Regions from separate parts of the Planococcus dechangensis genome, predicted to be linked through region 1. Evidence: riboswitches for the same ligand, from Rfam matches in the RefSeq annotation. Region 1 holds a riboswitch; each other region holds the start of a gene.

Region 1 (9,704 bases):
GATAGATTCTGCCCGTGACGTCACGCCAATTTCGTTCGATCGGATCAATCGGGACGATGCCTCGGCTGATATCCGTTAAAATCCAAATCCGTTGTCCCGGGCTATCTACAAGTTGTCCGACAGCAGCCAAAATAGCTTGTTCAGACCGGCCTTTTTCCAACTGCTGGCGGATCCATTGCTCCACTCCGGCAATTACCGCGGCTTGTCCGGGTTCTGGCAGTTCCGCTTCGTGCCAATCGAAGCGAGCATCTACGAAATGTTCTTTTACGTATTGCCTTTTGCCATTAAAGGCTCCGCCGAAAATGATATGCATCGCTGCCCCTCCTTATAAGCCGACTTGCTCGACCATATCACCGTATAGCAATTGCCGTGTAATGCTTGTTGCGAAAAAAATGCCTGCCCTGTGGCTTTTGACAATAAATAGCGGATCGGGCCGCCATGGGTGATGATGATAAAATCCCCAGTCTCCGAAAACCGGTCAGTAGCCGCATCGATGCGCTCTGCCAACTGCTGAAAGCTCTCGCCATTTGGAGGCGCCACACTTCGGGGATCATCAATCCAACTGCGGTAATGCGCATCCGTCTTCAACTCGTCATAAGTCATCTTTTCCCAATCGCCGAAATGCAATTCCCGAAAATTCGGATCTGGGTTGTATCGGGCGTTCGGGTATAAAACTTCCGCCGTTTGACGGCAGCGCAGTAAGTCACTGCCCCAGACGAGTTCTTTAGAGTTATCTGGCGCTGCAATAAATGGCAAAACCGGTTCATCGGTCCAACCGATATAGGCTTTTCGTTTATTGCCGGCAGTCGGTGCGTGACGGATTAAATGAAGAACAAAAGCATTCCCCATAACAACAGCTCCATTCCTTCTACGAAAGCACCGAGCAGATCCCCGGTGACTCCCCCAAAGTTTTTTTCACACCATTTTTTATAGAGTATCGTCGCAATCGCCGGTACGAGCACAAAGGCTAAAGCGATCGGCCAACCGCAGAAGATCCATAAAGCAATGGTCAACAAGCCGGACCAGGCAGCCATTGATATGTATAGTGATTTTTGGTCGGTCAATGTTTTAAAGTAGGCAGCCAGCCCGTCTGTTTTCGCTGGATTTGATTCATTGAACAAGACGGTTAACCCAATGCGGCTGATAATCGGCACAGCTGCGAGTGCAAATAATGAAACAGACGGGATAAGTTCCGCCAGCACGATGATCTTTCCGGCAATCGCGAAAATGAGAACCATCGTCCCAAAAGCACCGATTCTCGGATCTCCCATAATCTCGAGCCGTTTTATACGGTCCTGGTATGAAAAATACGCATCGGCCGTGTCCGCGAGACCGTCCATATGCAAACCGCCCGTCAGCGCCCATAATGCGGCGGCAAGAACAAACGCCATCAGCAGCGGACTGGCATCTGCCCCATCACGCAATAGCCATAACATTGCTGCGAGCAGCGCACCGAATGATGCTCCCACTATAGGCAAGGAGGCATACATGGCGGTCACTTGCGGTTTTTTCATCGGCAATTGTTTATGGATGGGGAGGGCCGAGAAAAATTGAAAAGCGAGCATCAAGCCTACGATTGTTCGATTTGCCAACTGCCCCACCATCACTTTCTTTGAATTGCGATGCCATTTTCCATTTCAATCGCTGTATCGGCATGGTGTGTGAGCCATTGGTGGATATTCCCGAGCCACTGCTGATACCCGGGGGCAACGAGCGGCTCATCCAATACTTCATTGGAGACGATGATGAAACACGCAGCTTTTCTTTGGATTGCACCGATGGCTGCCTGCAATTCCTGCCATCTTTGATCCATGCATCCCGGCTGGTCCGCGCATAATTGCTCTTGCCCGAAATTTCCGTATAATTCATTTGCGAGCCAAGTCGTCACACAATCCCATAGCACCACATCATTCGCTTGGATGAGCGGAAGCACAGCAGAAAACTGGTGGGACTGTTCAAGTGTCCACCAACCATCACTCGCCCGGTCTTCCCGGTGACGCGCGATGCGTTCGGCCATTTCCGGATCACGGGCGACACCACTTGCGATATACAATTTACGTTCGCCCAGCGCTTTTCTCGCCAATGATTCAGCATAAGCGCTTTTTCCGCTTCGGACGCCTCCTGAAATAAAAATCAATTTGCCATCCACTCGCGCATCTCCTTTCGCAGCTTCTCCATGGCCGCTGCACTTTTCATCCCAATGCGAAACCATTTTCCGTCCATTCCTTTAAAGGAATACGTATGGCGCAAGACAATTCCCTTTGCGAGCATCGCGCTGAAAAATTGGTCGGAATCGGATGGATCCGGCAGTTGGAAACATAGGAAATTCGCTGCGGACGGAATGAATACACAACCTGTTTCCGTTAAAAAATCTTCCATTTTTTCGCGCTCATTACTAGCCCCTTCGATAACTTGTGTGCGGTAAATGGCTTCGGAAAAGCAGCGGGCTCCGGCTGCAGCGGCTAGACTGTTGACGTTCCAATGAGCCGCACCTTCAGTCAGCTGCAGGATAACCGCCGGGTCGGCGATCACATAACCAAGACGCAACCCGGCAAGCGCATACATTTTGGTCATCGAACGGACGACAATGACGTGCGGATAGTTTTTCATCCATGCTACAAAAGAGGCCTGTTCACCGACAAAGTCGATAAACGCTTCATCGACGACCAATTCGCAAACCCCTCTGCACAACTCTGCAATGTCCGCCAGTTCATCAATTCCTATTAATCGGCCCGTCGGATTATGGGGATTGCACACATAAAAGGCAGCACAACCCTCTATTTTACTCTTCACTTGTTCTCTATTTAATTTCCATTCATTTTCCCGTAAATCAATTTCCATTATTTGGGCACCCTCAGCTGACAAGGTGCTGCGGTATTCCGAAAATCCTGGTTCCACCAACAGTACGCGCTTGTTCCGGTAGCGTCTGGCAAGCCATGTAAAGATTTCCGCTGCGCCGTTTCCTGCCGCGAGTTGTGCTTTGTCGACACCGTGATATTGGGCCGCTGCCGATCGGAACGGTTCTGCTTCCGGATCCGGATATGCTGTCAGCAAGCCCAAAAACTCCGGCCATTGCTGTTTTACAAAAACAGGGGGCCCGAAAGGATGGATATTTTCACTAAAATCGATGATATCAGCCGGCCTATTTTGTCCCGCTTGTTTATACAAACGATGCGGGTTAGCTCCATGTTCAGGCAAGTTCAAACAAAATTCCCCCTATCGCAATGAAAACAAAAAAACAGGCAGCGGCAATATGCATTTGCTGAACTGCACGCATAATATGCTGCGCCCCCAGTTCAACGTGTGGTTCGCCCATTTTTGCGCGAATCGACCGGACGCCGCTGTATGAGTTGATGCCCCCAAGTTGTACACCGAGTTGTACCGCTGTAGCCGCTTCAAGCCAGCCACTGTTCGGGCTTGGGTGCTTTGGTGCGTCACGAAGCCAGATCGACAAACGTTTTTTCAAGGCCATGCCACTGTCATTCTTAGTGAACACCACAATAAAAAATCCGGTGATGCGGCTTGGGACATAATTTAAGAGGTCGTCGGATTTTGCAGAGGCAAATCCGAATGCCTGAAATTCTGCGTTCTGATAGCCGACCATGGAATCGCAAGTATTCACTGCCTTGTACAGCCATAATCCGGGAGCACCGAACAGCAACGCCCAAAACATCGGTGCGGTAACGCCGTCGCTCGTGTTTTCCGATACGGTTTCGACGACGCCTCGCGTAATCTCACTTTCGCCAAGTCCTTGCGTGTCTCTTCCGACAATCCAGGAGAGTTTTTCACGTGCATTCGTGAAATCTTTTCGGACAAGCGGTTCATATACATCTTCAGCGGCTTGCTGCAGGCTTTTTTGCGACAAACCGACAGCAATCAATATCGCCTCCACCACGATGCCGATTACTGGACTGACGGCATATGCACTCCACACAAGCATTGCAGTCAGCGAGACGACCATACCTAAAACGATTGCCAGCATGATAAAGCCATTGCGAAACGCATGCCTTGGCGTGTTCAAGCGCGACTTCAGCCAGTTGATCAATGAACCGATCCAGCGAACCGGATGCGGCCAAGTGGGAGGATCACCGATCAAGCGGTCGAGCAGCATTCCGAGTCCGATCGCCAAAACATGATAGATCATGCTTTTTTAGCCTCACGATAAAGTTGGATCGCTTCTACCGTGCATTGGAAAACACCAGCCCCGATCAGTTTGCCGACTTCTGTGATCGGCCCAGCATACGGTAGCGCCTCGCCTTGCTGTGTCGCGGCGACCAAACAGCTATCCGTCGACGTTCCCGTAGCAATGGTGCCGGTCAACGGATCGACGACTTCTTCGTGCTGCAAGGCTTTCGTTTTCGCTTCTGTTGCTGTGATCATCGCTTGGATGAACGCTTCGTCCGACAAAATGCCATTGACCATGATCCATGTATTGATCGTGCCGACACGCTGTTCACGCGCCACAGCTTGCGACACATCGACGCCGTTGCCGACGCCCGCCGTGACCGATACGACAATGGTGCCGAAGTCAGCCTCGTATTCACGGACAATCGCATGTTCCGTGCGGACAGCGGTCATCATCGCCACGGTATCGGTTGCCTTTAAGCCGCTGTCTTCAATATAGTCGACCATCTCTTCATAGCTATTGTCGATGTTATAAGCGGCATCGACACGACGGTTAAGAAAGTTGCGGAACCAGCCGGATCCTGCGTTGACGACTGCCGACGATACGGTTTTCAGCGGCTGCTCGCTTTGATAGACGACAAATTCCGGGGTCACGAGAAAATCGCTCGCACGTATCGTTTTTCCGATCGATTGCCGGCGCACACCGGGCAATAAGGTGATTTGCGGCTTCGGCAATTCAGGATGGGGATGGTTGCTGACACGCGTTTTGTAAACAGACTCAACATCATGAGTCCGGACGACTTCATGCGGTTCACCGATGCGGACGATGCGCCCCCCATCCATCAGCAGCAGTTCGTCGCAATACATGGCAGCCAAATTAATGTCATGAAAAATGGAGATGACTGTCAATTCTTTTTCAATCGCTTGTTTTTTGATGGTGTCCAATAATTCTTTTTGGTGATTGATGTCGAGGTGGTTGGTCGGTTCATCGAGCAACAGAATCGAAGCATTTTGCGCCAAGGCTTGTGCCACAAAAACACGCTGCTGCTCACCTCCGGACATTTGCTCGATCAAGCTCGTCTCGTATTGGCTGACGTTCATGAGTTCCATCGCTTCTTGAACCGCTGCTTCATCTTCTTCAGACCAGGAAGAAAACCAGCCGCTTTGATGCGGATAGCGGCCGAGTGAAATGGTCTCCCGTACCGTGTGGGAAAAAGCATGGGCGTGAAGCTGCGGCAGCACCGCCATTTTCCGTGCCAATTCTTTTGCCGGAAAATCGGCGAGTGCTCTGCCGTCAATACGCACTTCCCCATCTGTCGGCGGCAAGACGCCGCTGATCAGTTTCATCAACGTCGACTTGCCGCTGCCGTTTGGTCCCAGTATGCCGAGCATGCGGCCTTTTTCAACTTGAAAAGACAAGGAATCGACGATTTTCTTATCGCCGTAGCCGCCTGAAATATTTTCAATCTGCAACATTTACAGCCCTCCTCTGCGCTGGCGGAAAAAGATAAATGCGAATACCGGCGCGCCGATAAACGCGGTGATGACACCAATTGGCAATTCAGTCGGTGAAATGATCATGCGTGCCACCAAGTCACATACAATCAATAGCGCCGCACCGTTAATGAACGACAACGGCAATAAATGGCGATGGTCAGAACCCCATAGGAGGCGTGTCATATGCGGCACGACCAATCCGACAAACCCGATTGTCCCGGATACGGCAACAGCCGAACCGGTAAGCACCGATCCACCGATTAAAATCGCCATCTTGCTCCGCTTGACGTCGACGCCAAGATGCTGCGCACGCTCTTCGCCGAACAGCATGGCGTTCAACTCTCTGCGGTACAGCCATAATACGAAAGAGCCCCCCAGGATAAACGGCAGCGCCATTTGAACATATGGCCAGCCGCGCATCGATACGCTACCGAGCAGCCAGCCAATAATCTGGCGCAGCTCTTCGCCAGTCAAAGCAATCATCAAGGACATAATCGACCCTAGAAACGAACTGAAAATGATTCCTGTCAAAATGACAGTCTCCATTTTCATCGAGCGATCGACAAGGCGTGCAAATCCCATAACCGCAAGCATCGTAATCAACGCGCCGATCATGCTGATGACCGGCAAGGTAAACATGCCGAGAAACGGGATTGAAATACCGAAAAAGAGCGTCATCACGGCGCCCACTGCGGCACCGGAAGACACTCCCAAAGTGTAAGGGTCAGCGAGCGGATTTTTCAACAAGCCTTGAAAAGCTGCTCCCGCAATCGCCAGTGCCGCACCGACCAATCCCGCCAAGACTACGCGCGGCATGCGGATATTCCATAAAATATTCGCTGCCGCCGTATCTGATGATGGATCCCAAATTACTCTAGGTGATATCGGTACCGTTCCGACCGTTACGCCGAGCACCACAGCTCCGCCAAGCAAAAACAGCGAGACCAGGTACGCGAGTGCTGTCTTACTCACCGAAAGTCTCCGGGTAAATCACTTGTGCCAATGTCATCAAGCCTTCCGTCAAGCGCGGTCCTGGACGCGTCGCCGTATCGCCATCCAACTCATAAACTGCATCTTCCTGGACAGCTGTCACTTCCGCATAGCCGCTGCGTGTTTTGATTTGCTCGATAGCATTTTCGACATACGCGCCTTCAGTTGTGATGATGACATCAGGATTTGCCGAGACGACAGCTTCCGGGTCCATGCTGATCCAGCCTTGCTCGTCTCCAGCTACATTCTCCGCTTGGATCATCGTCAACATTTCATGAATGAACGTGCCTTCGCCGGCTGTGTAAAGTTCCGGCTCACTGCCAATTTCCACAAAGACAGACTTTGTTTCTTCGACGGCCGCTGCCATTTCCTGAATTTCAGCTACTTGCATTTCCATTTCTTCCACCAAAGCATCCGCCTCTTCTACTGCACCTGATGCCTGGCCGATCACCGTAATCGTTTCGTATACTTCTTCAAATGTTTCAGCGTTGTCCACGACAAAAACGTTCAGGCCGGCATCACGCAATTGCTGAAGCCCTTCTGTACCCATGCCGAGTCCGGATTCATGAGCCAAGACGACATCCGGCTGCAGGCTGATGATTTGCTCTACATTGAATTCCTGTCCACCGATTTTTTCAATATCTGCCACTTCTTCTGGATAATTATCGAAATCCGATACTCCGACCAGTTTTTCGCCGAGTCCCAGTTCATAAGCGATTTCTGTATTGGAAGGAATCATCGAAACAAAGGATTCCGGCTGTTCTTCAATGACGACTTCATCGCCCAATGCATCGACTAAAGTCACTGGAAATTCCGCTTCTGCGACTTCCGAAGGCGGCTCTGCCGGTGTTTCTACATCTTGCTCTTCTACTGGAGTCGCCGTGTCGCCGCATCCAGTCAATACTAGTGCCGCCATTCCAGCAGCTGTGCCGAATTTCCATATGTTGTTCATGTTTTTTCCTCCTAGTATATTCATGCTTTCCCTACCAAGCGCTCGCTCGGGTTTCGTGGGATGTGGGTCAGCTAAGCGTTGCGACAGGACGTCGCGCATTTAGCTTAGCCTCCACCTGGCCGCTTGCACATTTCTTGGTTTCTAGTTCCAGCGGCCTGTCTCTCGAGTCGTAAGCCGACTGCCCTGTGCGGCATAAAGCGCCGCTTCGGCCATTCGTCTTACGCCTGTCGAGCCAGAACGGCCGCTTACGCTTTTCGATACAAAAAGTCCCCCGCAGTGATACTGCGGGGGACGGATAGGACGGTTTCGCAAAAAAGGCGCGTCCGGCTTGTCCTCGCAAGCTTGCGGTTCGTTTCTCATGAAGGCAGGTCTCCTGGCTCGTGATCATAGCTCGCTGCGCCTTCCCGGGAATTTCCCAGTGGCCAATTGCAGTTCGCTCTCACATACAGTGGCGGGACCGCGCCGGAATTGCACCGGCTTCCCTTTTAACTCATGTTCTTAGACATAAGCACCTTCATGATTGCTATTCAGTTGCTGTATTGACTTCATTATACACCGAAAGTCTTGCTTGTCTTCTACATTTTTTCCGGAGCTTGGACCCCAACCGTTTTCAATGCATTGGCGAGCGTCGTCTTGACCGCTTCGATAAGCGCCAGGCGGGCACGCGTTAAGTCTTCGTTCGATGCATCCAATACTTTGTTGGCATTATAGAAGCTGTGGAAGTTGGACGCCAGTTCATGTATATAAGTCGTGACGCGGTGAGGCGCACGAAGTTTGGCTGCGTCTGCGATTACTTGCGGGAAATCGCCGATTTTCTTCAATACTTCGATTTCCTTCTCATCTGTCAGAAGTTCCAAATGCTCGGTCGAAGCGGTGAAGTTCTGTTCCGCGGCTTGGCGCAAGATCGAACAGATGCGCGCGTGTGCGTACTGGGAATAATAAACTGGGTTTTCGTTGGACTGGGATACGGCCAAATCCAAATCAAAGTCCATATGCGAATCGCCAGAACGCATCGCGAAGAAATAACGGACCGCATCCAAGCCGACTAAATCGACCAATTCACGCATCGTTACCGCTTTGCCGGTACGTTTGCTCATCTTCATTTTTTCGCCGTCTTTGTACAATTGCACCATTTGGATGATGCTTACTTCAAGCGTGTCACGGTCATAGCCGAGCGCTTCGATCGCCGCTTTCATGCGCGGGATGTAGCCGTGGTGATCGGCGCCCCAAATATTGATAAGCTTATCGAAACCGCGTTGGATTTTATCGTCGTGATAAGCAATATCTGGCGTCAAATACGTATAGGTGCCATCGTTTTTGATGAGTACACGGTCTTTGTCGTCGCCGAAAGTTGTCGAACGGAACCAAGTTGCACCGTCTTCTTCGTAAATGTGGCCGTTGTCGCGCAGTTTTTTCAAAGCTGCATCGATTTTGCCATTTTCGTAAAGGGACGTTTCCGAATACCATACGTCGAAATGGACGCGGAAATCCGCCAAGTCTTTCTGCAATTTCGCCAATTCCACTTTCAAGCCGTGTTCACGGAATGCTTTATAGCGTTCTTCTTCCGTCATATAGAGGAATTTATCGCCGTGATCTTTGACAAGGTCTGCCGCGATATCGATTATGTCCTGGCCGCGATAGCCGTCTTCAGGCATGCTTTCGCCTTTTCCGAGTGCTTCGAAATAGCGTCCTTCAATCGACAGCGCCAAATTATTGATTTGGTTGCCTGCATCATTGATGTAATATTCACGGGATACCTTATAACCTGCTAAATCCAAAATGTTGCACATCGAGTCGCCAACAGAAGAACCGCGGGCGTGCCCTAAGTGAAGATCGCCAGTCGGGTTTGCGGAGACGAACTCAACCTGGATGCGCTCACCTTTGCCGGCGTTCGAACGGCCGTATTCCGGTCCTTGTCCGAGTACAGTTCTAGCGACATCGTTCAAATAATCTTTTTTGATGACGATATTGATAAAGCCAGGACCTGCAATGTCGACTTTTTCGATGTTTGCAGATTGTGTGTCGAGGTTTTCAACAATAGCTTCTGCAATGGCGCGAGGCGGCTTTTTCGCAAGGCGCGTTAATTGCATGGCGACATTTGTCGCATAGTCGCCGTTTGCTTTGTCTTTCGGTGATTCCA
Region 2 (9,704 bases), 500 kb from region 1:
CATAAAGGTTGCCGAGGCCGATTTGGCGCAGCCGCTTGTTTGCCAAATACTCGACGTATTCGTTGAACTCATCGAGATCCAGACCATCGATTTCTCCGAGGATATGCTGTGCCCATTCTTTTTCGAGTTCGACAGCATGCGCCACTTCCTCGCGGATCCAGTTGTTCATGCTATCTGTCGCGAGCTCCGGGTTTTCCGCAATCAAGATGCGGATAAACTGCGAAACGAAATAAGCGTGCTGCATTTCATCGCGTTGGATATAGCTGATCATCGTACTCGTCTTGAGCATTTTCTGCTGGCGAGCGAGATGGTAGAAAAACGCAAAACCAGCGTAGAAATAAATGCCTTCTAAGTTGATCGAGTTTACCGACAGCTTCAACAGGTTTTCCAAGTTCGGCTCATGGCGGAACGCTTCGTACGCAGACAAGATCCGTGCGTTGCGCTTTTTGACGAGCGGGTCGTTCTTCGCTTCGTCAAAGCGCCGGTTTTGTTCATCGAGCGGCACAAGCGAGCTGAGGACGTAAGAATACGACTCGGTATGGACCGCTTCCTGCTGGGCGATGACGGCAAAAATCGATTTAAAGCTCGAATCGCTGACATAATCCATCACTTGGGTCATCGTCGGCGTCTGCAGGCTGTCGAGAGAAGCAAGCTGCGTGTTGATGCGCAAAAAGACATCTTTCTCGGTATCCGACAGTGAGTCCCAGTTTTTGATATCATCCTGCATATTGATTTCCTGCGCTTTCCAAAAGTTGGCGAGCAGCGCCTGGTACAGTTCATACATATGTGGGTGGGCGATATCATTCCAGTTGAGCAGACCCGAGCTCTCACCGCCGACAATGGCGGTCGAGCGGTTCGGTGCATCCGGGTCCATCAATGGTTGTTTCGTTAAAGTTTGCATACTCCTCATCCTTCCTTAGCTTTCGCATGCCTCGCACGCTTCGATTTCTTCCTGCGACGTGCTGCGTACATAATAGCTCGTCTTCAATCCGCAATTCCACGCTTCGAGGTGCAGTTCCAGTAATTCCTTGGCGCGGATCGTGTGCGGCACGTATAGATTAAAGCTGATCGACTGGTCGATATGGCGCTGTCTCGCCGCGTTTTGGCGGATGCTCCATTTCTGGTCCAGCACGTGGCGCGCGCGCCGGTAATAGTCATACGTCCGGTGATTGAGGTCCGGTGCTGTGACGTTAAAGCGGAAATTCTTCTTCTCTTCTGCGTATTCAACTGCATATAGCGGGTCGATGCCGTCTGTCGAGCCGCCGATCTTCGCGGTCGACGAGTTCGGTGCGACCGCCATCATCCAGCCGTTGCGCACACCGGATGCAGATACTTTTCTGCGCAAGGCGTCCCAGCGCTCTCCCTTGTAGCTGCGGCGCTCGAAATACTCGCCCGTATGCCATTCAGAACCGGTGAATTCACTGAATGCGCCTTTTTCTTCTGCCAGTCCCGCTGATGCGCGGATGGCGTGCCAGGCGATTTCTTCATACAATGTATCGGCATAATCGACTGCTTCTTGCGTCTCCCAATGGATGCCGCGAAGCGCCAGTAAATGGTGCCAACCGAATGTTCCTAATCCTACAGCGCGGTATTTCTCATTCGTCACTTCCGCCTGGCCGACGGAAATCGTATTCAAATCGATAACGTTATCAAGCATGCGCAATTGAATGGGGATCAAGCGGGACAAGACGTCCGCTTGCACCGCTCTTGGCAAGTTGATTGACGACAGGTTGCAGACAACGAAATCGCCCGGTTTTTTCACAGTGACCAAATTGCCTTCTTCGTCTTTATATTCTTTAATGATTTCTGTCGGCGACATATTCTGTGCGATTTCACTGCAAAGATTGCTGCAGTAGATGGATGTTTTGCCGATGCCGCGCAAGTGCTTGTTCGGGTTCCCGCGGTTGACTTCGTCGCGGTAGAACATATACGGCGTGCCGGTCTCGAGCTGTGACACCATGATACGTGCCATGATATCCATCGCACGTGCAGATTTTCTCGGCAATAATGGATGCTCGACAGCTTCTTCGTATTTCTCGGTGAAATATTTGCGGTCGGTTTCGTCGTAGAAATCTTCCAAGCCTAGCGAATTGCCCTGATCGTCTTTCCAGCCCATAACTTGTTTGACTTCATGCGGGCAGAACGTATGCCACTCACCAATGCTACGGCCGTTTTCATCCGTTTCCTGCAGCTTTTGCATAAACAGGTCCGGAATCGACACGCCGGTGAAAATATCGTGCGCTTTGCGGCGCTCGTCGCCGTTATTGGTTTTCAAGTCGAGGAAGCCGTTCATGATGTCTTTATGGAAGACATCCAAATAGACGGCTACTGCACCTTGGCGCTGGCCGAGTTGATCGACGCTGACGGCGGTGTCGTTGAGCAGGCGAATCCACGGGATAACGCCGGATGAATTGCCTTTAAACTTGCGGATGTCCGAACCGAGCGCACGGACTTTGCCGTAATAGACGCCAAGGCCACCACCATCTTTGCTGAGGCGCGCGACATCCCAGTTGTTCTGGTAGATGCCGTCAAGCGAATCCGCTACGGTGTCGATAAAGCACGAAGACATTTGCCCGAAGCTTTTCCCGGCATTCGATAAAGTTGGAGTGGCGACTGTCATATACAAATTGCTCATCGCCCAATATGCCTCTTTGACGAGTTCCAGGCGACGCACTTTCGGTTCTTTTTGCATCAAAGTCATGGCGATGATCAAAAAGCGCTCCTGCGGCAGCTCCCACACACGGCCGTCGTAGTCTTTTGCCAAATAGCGGTCGGCGAGCAAGAACAAGCCGATGTAATTGAATAGCTCGTCGCGCTCAGGTGCAATTTCACGTCCCAATAAGCGGATCTCTTCTTCCGAATAAGCTCCCATCAAATCTTTCGAATAAATGCCGAGATGGCTAAGCCCTTCAATCAATCCGTAGAAGTCATCGTATTTGTTCGCTGCGCTATAGCCGCGCGTCTCAGCCGCTTGTTCGTATAGTTTCTCCAAATATAATCCTGCCGCTTCAAATGTCCAATGCGGCTCGTCCATCGACACCCGGTCTAATGCATCTTGAATCTTTTTATCCCTTGCTACTGTTTCTAATATCATCTCAGCACAACTCCTTCGCGTATTCATTCGCTTTCATGCGGCGTTCTTTTCGTTCCTGTGCATTTTCAAACAATCGTTTTTCATTTTCAGTTTCTGGTACCACGCTTGCGACCGGTGTCGGGCGTCCTTCTGTATCAACTGCCACCATCGATAAAATGGCGGTTGTCGTCAAACTGCGCGTGCCGCTTTCGATGTGCTGGCATTCCGCTTTAACATACACTTCCATCGATGTCCGGCCCGTTGAGATGACGACACCTTCCAAGATCAGGATATCGCCGACTTTCGCCGATGACAGAAAATTGACGTTGTCGATAGAGGCGGTGACGACTGCGTGCCGGCTATGCTTCATCGCCGCAATCGCTGCGATTTCATCAATATAAGCGAGCACCGTTCCGCCGAAAATCGTGCCCATATGGTTCGTATCCGGCGGCAAGACGAGCCGGGACTGGATGGTCCTCGACACACCGGCCGGAAGTTGTTCTTTATACATGCTGATATCCTCCTTTTAAAAAAACACAAAAGCCCCCGCTCTCCGGAGAGAATGGGGGCATAAACGCAAGTTAAGAAGGTGGGCATACTACGACCACGCGAACACAACCTTTGTCATCCTTCCCAATTCCCGGAGAAGAGCAAAACGACAACAAAGGCAGGTCTCCTGGCTCGCGCGTCACTCTCACCATGCCCTTCCCGTCCATTGGACAGTGGGATCATCATGGTTCGTCTGCGCTTACAGTTGCGGGAACAGCTCCGGTTTTCCACCGGATTCCCTATTAAGCCCATATTGGGCACCTTCATTGCGGTATCACTATATATGGTGTCATATATTAATTAAAACACCAAATCTTGTAGTTTTAACTATAGACCTTTTCCAATTTAGCCGCAAGTATTTTCTAGGGTCTACCATCAGAAAGTGAAAAAGGGGCTAGGCGTTTAACTGTTTCAAGCATAAAACTTCCCATTTGTAGTTGTTTTTTGATGCGGGTTTATAAGTATCGAATTTGGGGATATTAGCTGGAATCTGGAAGTGGTGGAATGAGAGGGCTGATTTTTTCATCGCCACATTAGCCGCAGCCTTGGGTTGGCCTCCCGCAATAAGCCAAGAAAAGCATTTGTCTTATTGCTTCGTCTCACCTTTATGCGCGCGGCCGCTTCGATATTCCACTGATTGTGGAATGTGAAAGGGTGACTGTTGCTCTACTTAATGTCTACTATTCAAGGTACAGCTTATTTGGATTCGTGCCTATTGGTTTTTTATCAATTTCACTGATATAAAGTGAATAAATAGTTGTGTAAGAATCTCCCATTTTGGTTATACTTATAAAAAAGGGGGCTGAAGTTATGTATGTTCTTGGATTTATCGCCGCTTTGGTCGCGGTCGGCGTATTTGTCGATTACAGACAGGATAATTTCAAAGACCGCAAACCGCATGATACCAACCCAAATAACCATTACGCCAACCACTCAGCAGAGAACGCCCACAACAGCAGCGGATTCGACCAGCACAGCCCATGATCATTGGGCGTGCTTTTTTTTCGAAAACACAAAACTGGAGGAGGAATGCAATCTCCACCTCCATCCAGTCCGCTGTTATTTCCCAGGAAATAAAAAAACCGCGCAATTGCATGCGCGGCTCGTGTTATCCATCAACCCATTCGGATTCAGCTTGTTGTGGCTGCTTTCCTTTTTGGCCGGTGACTTCTTTATTGTCTTTGCTCGTATATGGCTTGTAACTCTTGGCTTTGTTTTTGCCTTTTTCCCAACGGTTCCAGCCTTTTTTGCCGGTTCCTTTGCCAATGCCGCTTTTCGCTTTCGGTTTTGCTTTGCTCATTTCTTTCACTCCCGTTCACACATCGTGACGTTCAGCTTAACACATCCCGCCGCTTTCGTGAACAATTCTTGTTTAGGCCCCGAGCACTTTCTGGATGTCTTTGTGCATCGAATCGGGTGTATCTTTCGGTGCGAACCTCGCCACGACTTTGCCGTTCGGATCGACAAGGAACTTCGTGAAATTCCATTTGATGCCGCTCGACAGGAAGCCTTTCGTGTTCGATGTCAAATGACTGAACAATGGATGCGCTTCTTTTCCGTTCACTTTGATGATATCGTGCATCGGAAACGTGACGCCGTAAGTCATGCGGCACGACGATTCGGCATCTGCCGCTTCCCCGACTTCCTGGCCGAATTGATCGGACGGAAAGCCAAGCACGACAAGACCTTCATCTTTATAGCGCTGGTAAATTTTTTCGAGGCCGTCAAACTGGCCGCGCAAGCCGCATTTGGTCGCCGTGTTGACAATGACCATCGGCTGGCCTTTGTAGCGTTCGAGTTTGTACTCTTCCCCGCTGGCATTGGTGACCTTAATATCATAGATTCCCATCATTCACCACTCCTGTTTCCATGAATTTTCACAGATCCATCTCGCTGAAAAACGCATTCAAGGCTTTCAAGTTTTTCATCAGCTCAATCGCATTGACGTCGAGGTAATTGCAGCTGGTGATCTTGTCGTGAATGGCCTGCTCGATCGGCTTTTCATCCGCACGCGATTGTTCGGTCAAGGAAATGCGGAAAGCACGCCGGTCTTCGATCGATTGCTCTTTGATCACACGGCCGTTTTCGATCATGCGGTTGATGATCGGGTTGAGCGTGCCGGTGCCGAGCCCGAGTTGCCCGCCGATCTCTTTCATCGTCAAGCCATCTTCTTCCCACAACACGAGCAAGACCAAATACTGCGTAAAGGTCAGGCCGAACGGCTCTAGCGTTTTGGCATAAAGTTTCGAGAAATTGCTCGAAGCTTTATACACTTCAAAGCATAATTGCTGTTCCAGTTTGGTTGGTTTGTCCATGTCATCACCTGTTTTTCTGCTTATCGAACGATAATTTCCACGTCTACCGAATCTTTGATGGCTTTGGAATACGGGCAATATGCGTGGGCTTTGTCGACATACTCCTGTTTCTTGCCGTCTTCCAAACCGTCGATGTCCACTTCGAGGCGTACCGCGAGTTTCACGCCGCCGTCTGTTTTATCGCCGAGCAAAGAAACGGTCGCAGTGACTTCGCTGTTCGTTACTTTCACTTTATCACGTTCCAACACGAAGTCCAGCGCGCTGTTGAAGCAAGAGCTGTAGCCTGCTGCAAACAATTGCTCCGGGTTGGTCGCTGTGTTCGGCTGGCCACCGAGCGCGACAGGTTTCGCGACATCGAGATTGAAGATATTGTCCGATGAATAAACGGTGCCTTCGCGTCCGCCGCTGTTGATCATGGTCGTTTCAAATAAAGTTTTCATTTTTACATCCCTCCAAGAATTAGATCTTACACGATCTATATTAATTTACATCGTATACGATGTAAATTAATATGCTCACTTCCTGCATATAAAAAACGGTCCCGAAAGATTTCTTTCAGGACCGTTCAAACTTTTCGGTGATGGGTTTGCTTAATAAATATACGGAATCAGCCGTGCGCGCTGCTTCATCCATTCCTCATATTCCGTGCCGAACTTTTCAACGAGCAATGCTTCTTCGTGCTGCATGCGCTTATTGAGTGTAAATGCCAGCAGCAATCCGCCGATGCCTGCGGCGATCGGGCTGGTGAAATACAGTGCCATGCCGATGCCGATCAAAAACAAACCCGTATACAGTGGATGCCGCAGCTTGCGGTATGGTCCGCTGCTGACGATGGCATCGCCTTCGCGAACCGTCACGTGACGCGTGAATTGTGATTTCAAATGGATAATTCCCCAGAACCGCAAAAATACACCGAGAGCGAGCAGCACCAATCCGACTGGCTTCAACACAGCCGCCGCGCTTTCCGACCCACCCAATTCCTGCAGTGCATAAGCGCCGGCGATGGTCGCAAGGAGCGACATGAAAATCGCCAAGAAAGTTTTTTTCTCGACCGGATCGCCTTGCCCGGTCTCACGGTTTTTAAAAACGATAAATTCGACAAGCCATATTACGCTCACCCCGGTAAAAATCCAGTCCATCCAGCCCATTATAGACACCTCTTTCCCTCTAAATATATAGAAAATCCTTGCTCAATACAATTTCCAGCCTGACCGGAAAACACCGCAGCCATGCAAAAAGAGGTTCCGCTAGCATCAGCTAGCGGAACCTCCCTGCTATTCTTCGTCTGTCACCGACAGCTCAACAAGCATGGCGGTAAAAACGATGAAAATGGCAATTAATGCGAGTGTCATCGTGAACATTGTCCTCAACTCCTACCATGTAATAAACCCTTTAGATCCTGGCGGTGCGTGTTGAATCATATGTGATAGCGGAATGGCGTAAGCAACGACAATTAATACAGCAGCAATGCCGATCCAGATCCACCAGTTTTCCAGCCATTTTGGTGTATTGGACATATCGCTGTCCGCCAGCGGAAATTCCACTATTTGTTCAGGCGTCTCGGCTTTTGGCGAGACGAACATCGTCATGATGACGATATACATCAAAATCATTGCCGACAGGAATAAAATGCTGCCGCCGATTGCCATCGTCACGTGATTCGAGACGATGCCCTCAAACCATTCCAGCGCAGCGGGGTGGTTGTTGTAGCCGCTGTAAGCCGTGCGGCGCGGTGCCCCTAGCAGTCCGAGTACGTGCTGTGCTGTCGACATGAGCAGCATGCCGATCGACCAAGTGATAATCTGGACAAAGCCGAGAATCTGCATGCGTTTGGTAAAGCGCCGTCCCGTCAAATACGGGATGAGCCAAAACGTCAGACCCATAAACGTCATCGCAACCGGCGTACCGACTGTGATATGGAAATGGCCGACGATCCATAGCGTGTTGTGGACGACTTCATTCAACTGGAAACTGGCGTTGATGATGCCGCCGGCGCCTCCCGGAATGAAAAACGCCATGGCGATAAAGATCGATGTGAAGCGGACATCTTTCCACGGCAGTTTCTTGAACCAGCCGAATAGGCCTGTGCCGCCTTTTTTGCGTCCTGAAATTTCAAAGGTCGCAAACATCGAGAACGCCGTCATGAGTGATGGCACGATGACCATAAACGTTAAGACCACTTGCAGGAATTTCCAGAAGTTCGAAATGCCGGGCTCCGTCAATTGGTGGTGGAAACCGACGGGAATCGAAAACAAGATGAACAAGACGAACGCGAGGCGCGCCAAGGAATCACTGAACACTTTCACGCCAAGCAATTTAGGCACAATCGTGTACCAAGCGATATACGCTGGCAACAGCCAGAAATAGACGAGCGGGTGGCCGAAATACCAGAACAGCGAGCGGCTTAGTTCAACGTTGATCGTATCCGTCCAGCCGAATGCCCACGGAATGTACTGGAACAGCACCGTTGCCACAACGCCAAGACAGGCGATGATCCACATAATGATGGTGGTAATGGTCATGAAGGCAAACAACGGACTGAGCTGACCTTTATTGCGCCGGCGCCAGACGAGGTAATGGCCGACCAATGCAAAACTGGAAATCCATGTCCCGACGATGACGAGCGCGAGCCCGACATAATAAAAGCCGTTTGCTTGCATCGGGGCATAGAAGGTATAGAGGACAGATGCCTCGCCAATCAGGATCAGCACCGTCGCCATGACCGTGCCGAGCAGCGTCACCCAAAGGCCGATCCAAGAATACAGACGGACTTTCGGGCCGAAGCTGCCTAGGCTTTTGCTCATGCCTGTAATGAAGAATGCAAAAATGAAAAAAGTCGTATAAATAAGTGCGAGTAAAACACCGTGCGCGGTCAGTACTTGATAGTAATCAAGCCATGCCGGAAGAGCCAAGGAATCATTTCGGACAAATACTTGCAACACTCCCATGAGCGTGCCGATGAGAAAAGCGGTATAAGCTACGCCGATATGCCATAAAGCAATTTTGCGGTCTGCATATGCGATCATTTTAGTACACCTCAATTTCTGTATACATCATATGGTGGCCGGTGCCGCAATATTCATTGCACAAAATCAAATATTTACCCGGTTCTTCAAATGTGTAAGATTTAGTCGTGATGCGTCCTGGAACGACCATCATGTTGACTTTCGTGTTGTCGATGGTGAAACTGTGCACGACGTCCGTGCTGGTAACTTTAAAAATAATTTCTTTGCCGGCCGGAACGCGCAAGTCCGGGGCGGTATAGCCGAAAGCCAGTGCGACAATCGCCACCTGGTATGTATCTTCGTCCAATTGTGTGACGCCCGGGTTATCGAAAGGGGCGGTCTCGTTGACTTTTTCCGGGTCGATCATATCCATCCCGCCGGACGGGGTATGATCTTGCGAAAAAGCACTGACGCCGACGACGCTCAAAAAGACAATGAGCGAGACGATGCCGAAGCTAAGCCAAATTTTCTCGTATTTATGCAAATGCATGATCAATCTCTCCTTTTCTTATCTTGCTACATACATCAAGTAAACAGCGACCCACATCGCGATGATGACGGCGCCGACGAAGAACACGCTGACGAGCGTGCCCTTTAAATTCACATCGTCATGGCCTGTTTGTTTCTTATCCATTGTTTCCACCTCTTTGCTCGTTTACTGTTTCCTTTAGCATAGGACCTAAGTTTCGGTTTAGCTGTGACATAAATCACACCTGCTCCTTTTTATTTTTCGCTGTACATATTTTTGCCAAATAAAAAAAG
Region 3 (9,704 bases), 1.1 Mb from region 1:
TTCTGAAAGTGAAATCTGGACTCGCCATTTCCCTGACTTCTACGTCGGCTTTGCAGCTAATTTTTATGAACGGGGTTCTATCGCGATAAAAGAGAAGAAATACACAGAAGCAACCGTCCTATTGAATCAATCACTGGAATATGCGGTCTTGTCGAAAAGTTTGGTAGCCCAAGGATGTGCGTATAGAGGGATGGGGGAATTGGGAGTAGCGACATCCAAGTTTGATGAAGCAAAAAATGCTTTCCACAAAGCCATCTCAGTATTTAAAGAAGCTGAAGATCGTATTGCTGTAGAAGAAATTCAAAGTTTACTGGAACTGCATGGAGATACGGTATCGAAGGAGGGGCAAGCATAAAATGAACATTAGAAGCGTTCAGGAGGAAGAATTCCAGGTTATATCGGAGTTGTTAATGAACATGGGGAAAGTGGAAACTCAAGGTTTACAAGAACGATTCATAGAAACTGTGCAGAATCCAAGCTATTTGTTTATTGGTGTATTTCGCGGAGGACAAGCGTTAGGTTATGCGATAGCGCAAGACTATGGCTTCCACCTGCGGCTTGGGAAAAAAACCTGTCGATTGCATGATTTATATGTCCTGCCTGAATACAGGAAGGAAGGACTTGCACGTCAGCTGATGGAAGCAACGTTTGATTGGTGCAAATCGGTCAATGCAACGTGGCTGCAATGGAACGCTAGCAAGGAATCGATTCAATTCTATGAAAGGATTGGATGCAAGAGCATAAAATACGATGAAGAAACACCCGAGTTTGAAATTGAATTCACTAAACGATAATATTATATTAGTTAACATATCAACCATTATCGGAAGCTGCAAATATACGAAAGGGAAAAGAGATGATCAAAGCACCTCTTCTCCCTTTTTCGATTTTAGAAATCTGCTTGTACGTACAGTTCCTTCCTAATGAATTCGAAGAATACCTTATTGGTATCGAATTCCTTCTGCTAGTTTTTCTAGTTTTGACCAATCAGTGATAATCAACTGGTGCCGTTCTTTCTGTAGAATTCCTTTTTCCTGAAACTTTTGAATAACCCTATTTAAATGACGAGGTGTTGTCCCTATAAGCGAAGCGATTTCTTCCAAGTTATTGGTTGCGAGTTGTTTCGCAAACTTATCCTCTGTTTTTATCGTACACAAATAACTTGCAAATCGTGTTTCTGCAGAAGCCAACAAGTTTACGCGTGAAGCAGTTGTGCATGTTTGCAGTTTATAGGCCAACTCTTTTAAGAGTAACTGCAAAAATTCAGGTTCAAGGGACAAGGAATGCTTATAATAATCGATTGGGATAAAGAGAAAAGTACATGGCTCCTCCGCATGTACTTCCGATTGAATCGGCACGTTCTGAAAACATTCAATATCTCCGAGAATCGAAAAAGGAGTACAGAAGCGGAGCAAGAGTGACTTTCCTGTGATTTCAGTGGTGGCTACCCGGCATTTTCCTTTTACAAGTAAGTACAATCCATCAATTTGATCGCCCTCGGTTAAAATAATGTCTCCAGCCTTATATGTTTTTAATTGGATGAACTCAACATGGGGGAGAAGCATCTGCAATTCATTATTTTCAATGTAAGTTTGGATTTCAGTAAGTTTCATCAATAGTTCACCTTTTTGGACAGACGTCCTTTTTAGTATAGCAAAGCTTAGGTAAGATAGAGGTGAGGTGACTAATTATGCAATTTGTATTCGATCTTGATGGAACCATTTGTTTTAAAGGCCAACCTTTAACCCAAGAAATTTGTGCTGCTTTGGATGAGTGCCAGGCAATGGGACACGAAATCATCTTTTCATCTGCGAGACCGATACGTGACTTATTGCCTGTGCTGCCGGAAAAATATTACCGGTTAAGAATGGTCGGTGGAAACGGGGCTTTTCGAAATGCGGATGGCTCAATCGAAGTAAACAGTTTTGACAAGAGTACTTGCAAGCAACTTTTCCATATTATTGATACGCACCAGCTAACGTATTTGATTGATAGCAGCTGGGATTACAGCTATACCGGAGAACAGACCCATCCGATCTATCAAAACATCGATCCGTTGAAGAGTGCAAAAAACGTGCCGATTGATTTGCTGGAAAATGTAGTGAAAATGGTTCTTTTCACAAGCAATGACGAGATACAGAAAAGCTTGGAAGCCCTTCCTCTGAACCTGCATCTGCACCAAAATGAAGGAATACTTGATTTGAGTCCTGAAGGCATTGATAAATGGGCTGGGCTACAGCAACTGGGAGTCAAAGAAAATGAGTTTATTGCCTTTGGTAATGACTCAAATGACATCTGCATGTTTGAAGCTGCCAAAGAAAGCATATGCATTGGTAATCATCCGGTTGCCAAAGAACATGCGACCAAACAAATCACAGAGGATCAAGTGGCAAAAATGATTTTGTCTATGAGTGAAAAGTATCTTACGCAACAGATTGACGTTAATTAGTTTAAGTAAAAAATTAATTAAACTTTCAAACACAGCTCAATTAGAAAAAATATCTATAGATTGCCAGTTTACATATGACCCCTTATCGGAAGTCCATAATAGCGAAAAGAGAAGGTACTGGTCCCGAGTATCTTCTCTTTTTCGTTTGTGTAAGTGTAATTTCACGAACACTTCTATGATTATCGATAAGAAAGATTTACTTCGTTAAATATTAAAAGTTATCAATGATTACTTAATCATGGCGCTTTAATTTTCTTGAAATATCTAGAAATAAAAAAATGTGAGTAGGAAGAACTTTATTTAGGAAAACCCATTTATTTACTTTAATGTATACTATAATTAAATTGATAGAAGTACATTTAAACTAATTCCATTCGAAGGAGTAGCCTGTGAAAAAAATTAAAATTGTATTTCTTAGTTTAACAATATTTGTTTTCTTTTCTTTCCTTCTAGTTTTAGGTGGGAGCTTTTTTCTTTACAAAGTCATAGCAGAAGAACAACCAGATATAAACCTTACATACATCGAAGCAATGGCAGCGATAGTAACTCGAAGTCCTGAAGGAAAACTAAAAAACCAGATCAAAGATTCTTACTTACAAGAAGATTATAAACACGTTTCAATTTATCATGAAAAGGATTTCTCTGAACTTCTGCCAATAACAAAAGAAACGTTAGACTTAGCTTTCGTGAAAACCGAAGCATTGTTCGGCAAAACATATCAAGAACCGATTGACTTTCTTGTATTCCAAGATAGCGAAGAGATGTCGAAGTTGTCTGGGGTAGAAGGTGGTGCTGGATTTTATTCAGCAGAGGATAAGCTGTTAGCCATACATTATCTTGATAAGGACCTTATATTAAAAAGAGAGAATTACCCTTTATACATGTTTCAGGGAGTCATTCTTCACGAATATACTCACTACGCTTTTGCTCAAAAGGCTAAAGATTTAAATATTTACCCGCTTTGGTTTCAAGAAGGTGTTGCTGAATATATTGAAGCCGAAGATCAAGGAGCACCTTTGCCTGAATCTGAAAGTATTCCTTTTGCTCACTTAACAACCTATGAACAATGGGCTGAAGCGAGGTACATAGAGTCAACCAACAATTATGCACAGAGTTATTATGCAATTGAATACTTAATAGAGGAATACGGGGAAGAGATTATCAACAAAATAATGAATTCGGCAAATAAAACCAAAGACTTCGAGAAAAGTTTTAAAGAAATAACGGGGTTAACAATTAACGAATTAGATAAAGTGTACTTAAAATTTTATATAGAATGAAGCAAATTAAATATTTTAAGGAATTTCTAATCTGTTTGGTTTACATATTGCAGGATTATCGGAAGAAGGTTTATCGATAGTCTAGATAAAATTTATCAGTTTCTAAGTTATTATACCGTTATTTAATCATTATTTTTGAAAGACGGTATAATTTTTTCAGGAGTGACTAACGTGTGGAGTTGGTCTAAAAGATGAAAAAAGTTATGCTGGTGAGGAAAGAACGACTGTGTATATAATGAAAAGAAAATAGAGTTCGATCCAATTCATAAAGGTGCTTATGTCTTGAACATAAGTTAAAAGGGAAACCGGTTGAATTCCGGTGCGGTCCCGCCACTGTAAGTGAGAGCCATCTGCAAAAAGCCGCTGAAGCGATGCTTCAGGAAGGTTCAGAATGCGATGATCACGAGCCAGAAAACCTGCCTTTGTGTGGATGCCCATTCGCTTGCGAGGACAAGCTGGAAGCACGCCTTTTTTTGTGCTGTTTTTCCTCAATTCCTCGCGGCTCGTGGGGGATTTTTCTATTTTGACGAGTGGAGGGAAAAGTATGCCAGCAGTTTCCATTATGGTTCAAGGAACAGCTTCTGACGTGGGGAAAAGCTTGATTTGTACAGCGCTATGCCGAATTTTTTCAGACGATGGATTTCGGGTAGCTCCGTTTAAATCCCAGAACATGGCGCTGAATTCTTTTGTGACAGAAGCAGCAGGCGAAATCGGCAGGGCGCAGGGCGTTCAAGCAGAAGCAGCCCGTATTCCGGCGACTTTTGACATGAATCCGATTTTGCTCAAGCCAAAGCAGGACATGGTGTCAGAAGTCATCGTCCATGGCCGGCACTTTATGGACATGAATGCAAAAACCTATCGCGACGACTTCTTGCAGCAAGTGATGCCGGCGGTCGAGCAGTCGATGCGCAGGCTGCAGCAAGATTTTGACGTACTGGTGCTCGAAGGTGCCGGAAGTCCCGCAGAAATCAACTTGAAGGATAAAGACATTGCCAATATGCGAATGGCCCACTTGGCAGATGCCGCCGTCATTTTAGTTGTGGATATCGACAAGGGCGGTGCTTTCGCTTCTATCGTCGGAACCCTTGCGTTGCTCGATGAATCAGAAAGAATACGTGTAAAAGGAATTGTCATCAACAAATTCCGCGGCATGCGCGAGCTGCTCGATGATGGCATTGACTGGCTGGAGAAAGAAACAGGCATTCCGGTGCTTGGGGTCTTGCCTTATCTCGATGTCCAAATCGATGCAGAAGATTCTCTCGCACTATCATCGTTGCGGTTTAAAAAACCGAAGCCAGGAGAGTTTGCAATAGACATAGCCGTCATCCGGCTCCCTCGAATCTCGAATTTTACAGATATAGACCCGTTTTTTGATGAACCGGAAACTGGCGTTCGTCTGGTTGGAAAAGTCGAAGAACTCGGTACACCAGACCTTCTGATCATTCCCGGAACCAAAAACACATTGGCTGATGCTGCATGGCTCATGGAAACCGGGTTCGATGGTGCGATTCAAAAGCTGCGCGAGCACGGAACAAAGATTTTCGGTGTTTGCGGAGGCTTTCAATTGCTTGGGGAATCACTCGTAGATAATGAGGCAGTCGACGGGGAAGGTGGAGTGGCAAGGGGCCTTTCATTACTGCCGGTCGACACGGTGTTTGTCGGGGATAAGAAAACGGTTTTAATGACCGGCAAGCAAGTAAAAGACGGACAGGTGCTGACAGGCTACGAAATCCATTTGGGAAGATCGACCATCTACGGGGAAGCTATCCCATTTATGCAGCTATCGGACGGCCGGATGGACGGGGCAGTAAGTCCAGATGGAGAAGTGATCGGTACCTATCTTCACGGCATTTTTCATAACCGGAAATTCACACGTGAACTGGTCAATGAATTGCGTGTCAAAAAAGGATTGGACCTGTTGGAAGACAATGTGAAACCCGATGCCCAGCGAAGGGAAGAAGCATATGATTTTCTAGCGGAGCAAGTTCGCAGCCATATGAACATCGCAGCGGTTTACCAACTACTCGGCTTGGCGGCTGACGCGGTCCACGAAAGCAAAGTGTAAGATGATAATGTGTTTTTTCAATACCGCTGGAAAACAGCGGATTATAAAGAACAACAAGCCGAACTTCTTATTGAAGTTCGGCTTTTGCATTTGCGTGATCGACAAAATGAACTCCACACTGTATCCCACAATTCAAGTTGAAGATTCGCAAGTTTTCTAATGATCTAGGCAGTGGATGAATTGACCCATCCGTCTTACGATTTTTTTATATTCAGGTTGGCCAATAACATATTACACACGATAAAAACTAGGCACGTTAAAATACTGAAGTAATTCAAGTCCTGTATCGACAGTAATCTGCTTTGAGCCAAATATAAAATGCCTCCTGGTGACAACTGAATGATGAGATGGTTAAACCCTGATATGACGATAAAGAAAATAGACACCAAAATTGTCGTGATGGCTATCAGGATGGGGCTCTTAAGGTAGGTGCTGATTAGAATAGTTAAGCTCACAACATATAAAATCCAAAGGCTGTAAAAAATCAAGAATAGCATGAAATTTGTCAAAGAGTAAGAGCCGAATAAAAATACCGTGTACCCATAAGAAACCGTTGCGCCGATGGATATGCAGAACATGCTGATCAACCAATGGCTTGCCAGCTTGGATAAAAGGTAGGAGCGCAGTGAGACGGGGCGCGTCAAAATAAAGTCCTGCATGCCGCTGTTGCGATCGGATGCGATCAGCCCCATGAAACTGATGATTAAAATGATGAGTCCGATTTGATTGAACTGGCCGGAAACAGTGGACAGGAGAACTTCAGCTGCGTTCGGTACTGCCCGGTTCGGATCGATGGTAATCCCCTCTGCACCGCCAAGATTTTCGAGGATGACGTCCATGTATTTATTGATCAATGGTTGGGTAACGCCGAGGATGACGAATAATAGCGTTAACCAGATGAACTTAAATTCTTTCGAGGCTTCCAATAATTCTGTGCGCATTAATGTAGTAAAGTTTGTCATGTGTCCGACACCATCTCCAGGAAAACTTCCTCGATTCCTTTTTCATAAAACTCGATGGACATGATATCCAGCTCTTTTGCAGTTAAGTCATTGACAAGGTTTTTCAAATCCAGTTGTTCAGTCCCAGTTAAAAGGAATGCGGTAGGCGAAAGGCTTTCGATAAGCGCCACACCAGTATCTGCCCACGTGAAGCATGCTGGTGGAATCTCCGCTGTCTTCACCAAAACTTGCCTGCGGTCTGCATGCTGTAAGTGGCTGTCGATATTTCCGATAATCGTGCCATCTTTGATGACGAGGTAACGATCGCAAAATTCACTGGCATCATCCAAAATATGCGTGGAAATGATGATGGTCGTGTGCTTCTTCAATCGGGCGATTAATTTTTTCATTTCGTTTCGGCCAATCGGATCCAAAGCCGAGACCGGTTCATCCAAAATCAGCAATAGCGGCTTGTGCAAAATGGCCTGGGCGATTCCGAGCCGCTGCTTCATGCCGCCGGATAATTGCTCTACTTTATAGCCCTCTTTATCCTTCAGCCCGATTTCCTCCAACACTGCGGGGATAGCATCATTTAAAAATGCCGCATCCAAGCCCGACAATTTCCCGAAGAAACGAAGCGATTCCCCGCAGCTCATCCACGGCTTGAAGTCCGTGTGTTGGGACAAATAGCCAATGTGTTGCTTATGCTGCGCAATGGGCTTGGAATGGAAAGTGATGTCTCCTTGTTCATACTGCAAGACACCAGTCATGCATTTGATGAGTGTCGTTTTTCCGGCACCGTTTGGCCCCAACAAGCCAATGCATTCGCCCTGTGCAACCGTAAAAGAGACATCGCTCAAAATTTTTCGTTTTTTGATCGTTTTATGAAGCTTCTCGACTGTAATCATGTCGGATGACCTTCCTTCCGATGACCAGATACAAGATCGGGCCTAATGATTGGAATAATAAGATGGCAGCGAGCCATACATACGGTGCCGCAATCCGATCTTTCCGCTTAAACCAGTCGTATAACGCGATGCCGATAAGCAATAAGTTGAAAATGACAATGGGTACCACGAACGGAAGGATTTGCGCCCAATCGATTTCCAGTAAAGCAGTAATATCTGTATTCATTTTATCACCCTTTCTGTTATCATTATCAATAATGATAACAGAAACGTCAACTACTTTATTTCGGTTCGGGATTTTCCGTACAAATCCCTTGGCTGGATAGTCATTTGACGGAAGTTGGTAAAACGCCGGAAAGAATATATAATAGCTAACTAAGCGCACACAAAAAGGGGACATTGCAAATGGAATTTGATTTATTTAAAAACCAGGTCAGATTTAAAATAGCTTTGGAATTAATAGATGTCGATGAAGGGTTATCGATTCTGCAGTTGAATAAAATACTGAAAGAAGTACCGCAAGCCACATTGTACAGGCATATGAATGCCATGCTGGAGGATGATTTGCTGAAAATTGTCGGCATAAACCGCAGCGGGAAAGTGGAAGAGAAGTTATATGCTTTGAATACACAAGCGTACAAAGTCAGCCAGGAAGATTGGCAGTCGGCTACTTATAGCGAGAGAATCCGATTTATCACGTACTATTTCATGTACATCATCCAAAATTATAAAAACTATCATGAACGCATTGTTGGCGAACAAGCTCAAGATCAATCGACATTTTCTTTCGTGAAGCTGAATTTAACTGATGATTCGTTTGACGATTTTCAGTCTGAGCTGAGCACATTAATGAAAAAATACTATGCCGTGGGCGAATCAGAAGATGCAACTGATCGTACGGTTTCGGTGGTCATCATACCGTGATGATCTGCTTTAACGAATAAATCTTGATTGCCTATAAAAGAGAGGAAATGGCTTCCCACAGCCCATTTCCTCTCTTTTTCTCTATATAAACGGGGTTACCTGAACTTTGAGAATGAGTGCCTGTGAACGGAACGGCTAGTCTATGAAGGGCGGATGGGTGACTTGAGATGATGAATGAGGTGGATTGGAAAAGGGATAATAAGGAAAAAGTCGAAATACTATATAGATAAACAGCGGCACAAGCTGATAAGCCAGTCACCAAGTGTCAGTTGCTTGCACAACTATTCGACAAGAGTTAAGGATGGATCGACAGTCCCATGCAAAGGAGACGATCTTTTTGCGGAAATACGTGCTGGATTTTCAAGAATTGGAGAAAAGCGATTTGTTGCTGGTGGGTGGAAAAAGCTTGAATTTGGCGGAGCTCGAAAAAGCGCCAGGGATTCGGGTGCCCTCCGTATTTTGTATTACAACCGATGCATTCAAGCACATGGTTAATGATCATCCGGTTATGGATGAATGGCTGGAGCAATTGGCAGAACTCCAGTCGACGGATTTGGAAAAGATCCGATTGATCAGCGGAAATCTGAGAACTACCATCGAAAACACAGAGATCCCCGGAGAGATCATTCAGGACATCGCGGACTCTTTTGAGAAGCTGGGAAGCCAGTTAAGTTATGCGGTCAGGACAAATTGTTAGGCGCCACTAACCGGATGTTCTAACAATGGAACAAACGCTGCTGTCAGGAGGAGATCTATTGAAGAATCATCGTTTATTATTGATCATCACCGGTATCGTTGCATTGCTTTTCATAGCGTCCTTAACGTATAGCATGCTAAGTGATCAAGATCTATATAATTACCATACCGGATTGGGCTCAAGCATTTCTGTTTCGCCTGACGATATGACGCTGGTGTTTTCATATTATGAAAACGGAAGTGAAGCTATTTATCAGGGCAGCGTGCAAGGTGGTGCGGTGGAGAAAGTGACAGATCCGGCCAACGAAGATCATCGCAGGCCCCAATTGTCACCGGACGGGGAAGGCCTCGTTTATTTGGCGGCAGACAATGATGGGGTGCAGTCACTTCAGTTTAAGAGCAATGTCAGCGCCGATAGATCTGAACGTTTGACCGGAACGG

Evidence for each region. Region 1 has a riboswitch for cobalamin ahead of ACFO5U_RS09635 (ABC transporter substrate-binding protein). Riboswitches for the same ligand answer to the same signal wherever they lie in the genome.
Region 2: linked by a shared signal. The riboswitch ahead of ACFO5U_RS12055 (acyl-CoA thioesterase) and the one ahead of ACFO5U_RS09635 (ABC transporter substrate-binding protein) in region 1 are both predicted to bind cobalamin.
Region 3: linked by a shared signal. The riboswitch ahead of ACFO5U_RS04300 (cobyric acid synthase) and the one ahead of ACFO5U_RS09635 (ABC transporter substrate-binding protein) in region 1 are both predicted to bind cobalamin.

What each region holds. Positions count from the first base shown of each region.
Region 1 covers NZ_JBHSGL010000005.1:1,304,231-1,313,934, forward strand. The annotation lists gene ACFO5U_RS09595 (bifunctional adenosylcobinamide kinase/adenosylcobinamide-phosphate guanylyltransferase) at 1-313, opposite strand, end outside; gene ACFO5U_RS09600 (histidine phosphatase family protein) at 265-849, opposite strand; gene cobS (adenosylcobinamide-GDP ribazoletransferase) at 822-1,592, opposite strand; gene ACFO5U_RS09610 (bifunctional adenosylcobinamide kinase/adenosylcobinamide-phosphate guanylyltransferase) at 1,604-2,149, opposite strand; gene cobD (threonine-phosphate decarboxylase CobD) at 2,134-3,204, opposite strand; gene cbiB (adenosylcobinamide-phosphate synthase CbiB) at 3,191-4,144, opposite strand; gene ACFO5U_RS09625 (adenosylcobinamide amidohydrolase) at 4,141-5,601, opposite strand; gene ACFO5U_RS09630 (FecCD family ABC transporter permease) at 5,602-6,594, opposite strand; gene ACFO5U_RS09635 (ABC transporter substrate-binding protein) at 6,587-7,564, opposite strand; cobalamin riboswitch at 7,911-8,095, opposite strand; gene argS (arginine--tRNA ligase) at 8,140-9,704, opposite strand, start outside.
Region 2 covers NZ_JBHSGL010000005.1:1,803,815-1,813,518, forward strand. The annotation lists gene ACFO5U_RS12045 (ribonucleotide-diphosphate reductase subunit beta) at 1-910, opposite strand, end outside; gene ACFO5U_RS12050 (ribonucleoside-diphosphate reductase subunit alpha) at 917-3,094, opposite strand; gene ACFO5U_RS12055 (acyl-CoA thioesterase) at 3,096-3,584, opposite strand; cobalamin riboswitch at 3,723-3,902, opposite strand; gene ACFO5U_RS12060 (hypothetical protein) at 4,433-4,606, shown strand; gene ACFO5U_RS12065 (DUF3934 family protein) at 4,731-4,922, opposite strand; gene ACFO5U_RS12070 (glutathione peroxidase) at 4,995-5,471, opposite strand; gene ACFO5U_RS12075 (MarR family winged helix-turn-helix transcriptional regulator) at 5,500-5,937, opposite strand; gene ACFO5U_RS12080 (organic hydroperoxide resistance protein) at 5,958-6,377, opposite strand; gene ACFO5U_RS12085 (methyltransferase family protein) at 6,528-7,085, opposite strand; gene ACFO5U_RS12090 (b(o/a)3-type cytochrome-c oxidase subunit 1) at 7,311-8,963, opposite strand; gene ACFO5U_RS12095 (cytochrome c oxidase subunit II) at 8,965-9,432, opposite strand; gene ACFO5U_RS12100 (cytochrome C oxidase subunit II) at 9,451-9,576, opposite strand; gene ACFO5U_RS12105 (hypothetical protein) at 9,666-9,704, opposite strand, start outside.
Region 3 covers NZ_JBHSGL010000005.1:251,503-261,206, forward strand. The annotation lists gene ACFO5U_RS04275 (tetratricopeptide repeat protein) at 1-355, shown strand, start outside; gene ACFO5U_RS04280 (GNAT family N-acetyltransferase) at 357-794, shown strand; gene ACFO5U_RS04285 (Crp/Fnr family transcriptional regulator) at 942-1,613, opposite strand; gene ACFO5U_RS04290 (HAD-IIB family hydrolase) at 1,691-2,449, shown strand; gene ACFO5U_RS04295 (peptidase MA family metallohydrolase) at 2,839-3,729, shown strand; cobalamin riboswitch at 3,982-4,167, shown strand; gene ACFO5U_RS04300 (cobyric acid synthase) at 4,274-5,794, shown strand; gene ACFO5U_RS04305 (ABC transporter permease) at 5,989-6,756, opposite strand; gene ACFO5U_RS04310 (ABC transporter ATP-binding protein) at 6,753-7,643, opposite strand; gene ACFO5U_RS04315 (PLDc N-terminal domain-containing protein) at 7,618-7,869, opposite strand; gene ACFO5U_RS04320 (transcriptional regulator) at 8,049-8,567, shown strand; gene ACFO5U_RS04325 (PEP/pyruvate-binding domain-containing protein) at 8,869-9,264, shown strand; gene ACFO5U_RS04330 (TolB-like translocation protein) at 9,323-9,704, shown strand, end outside.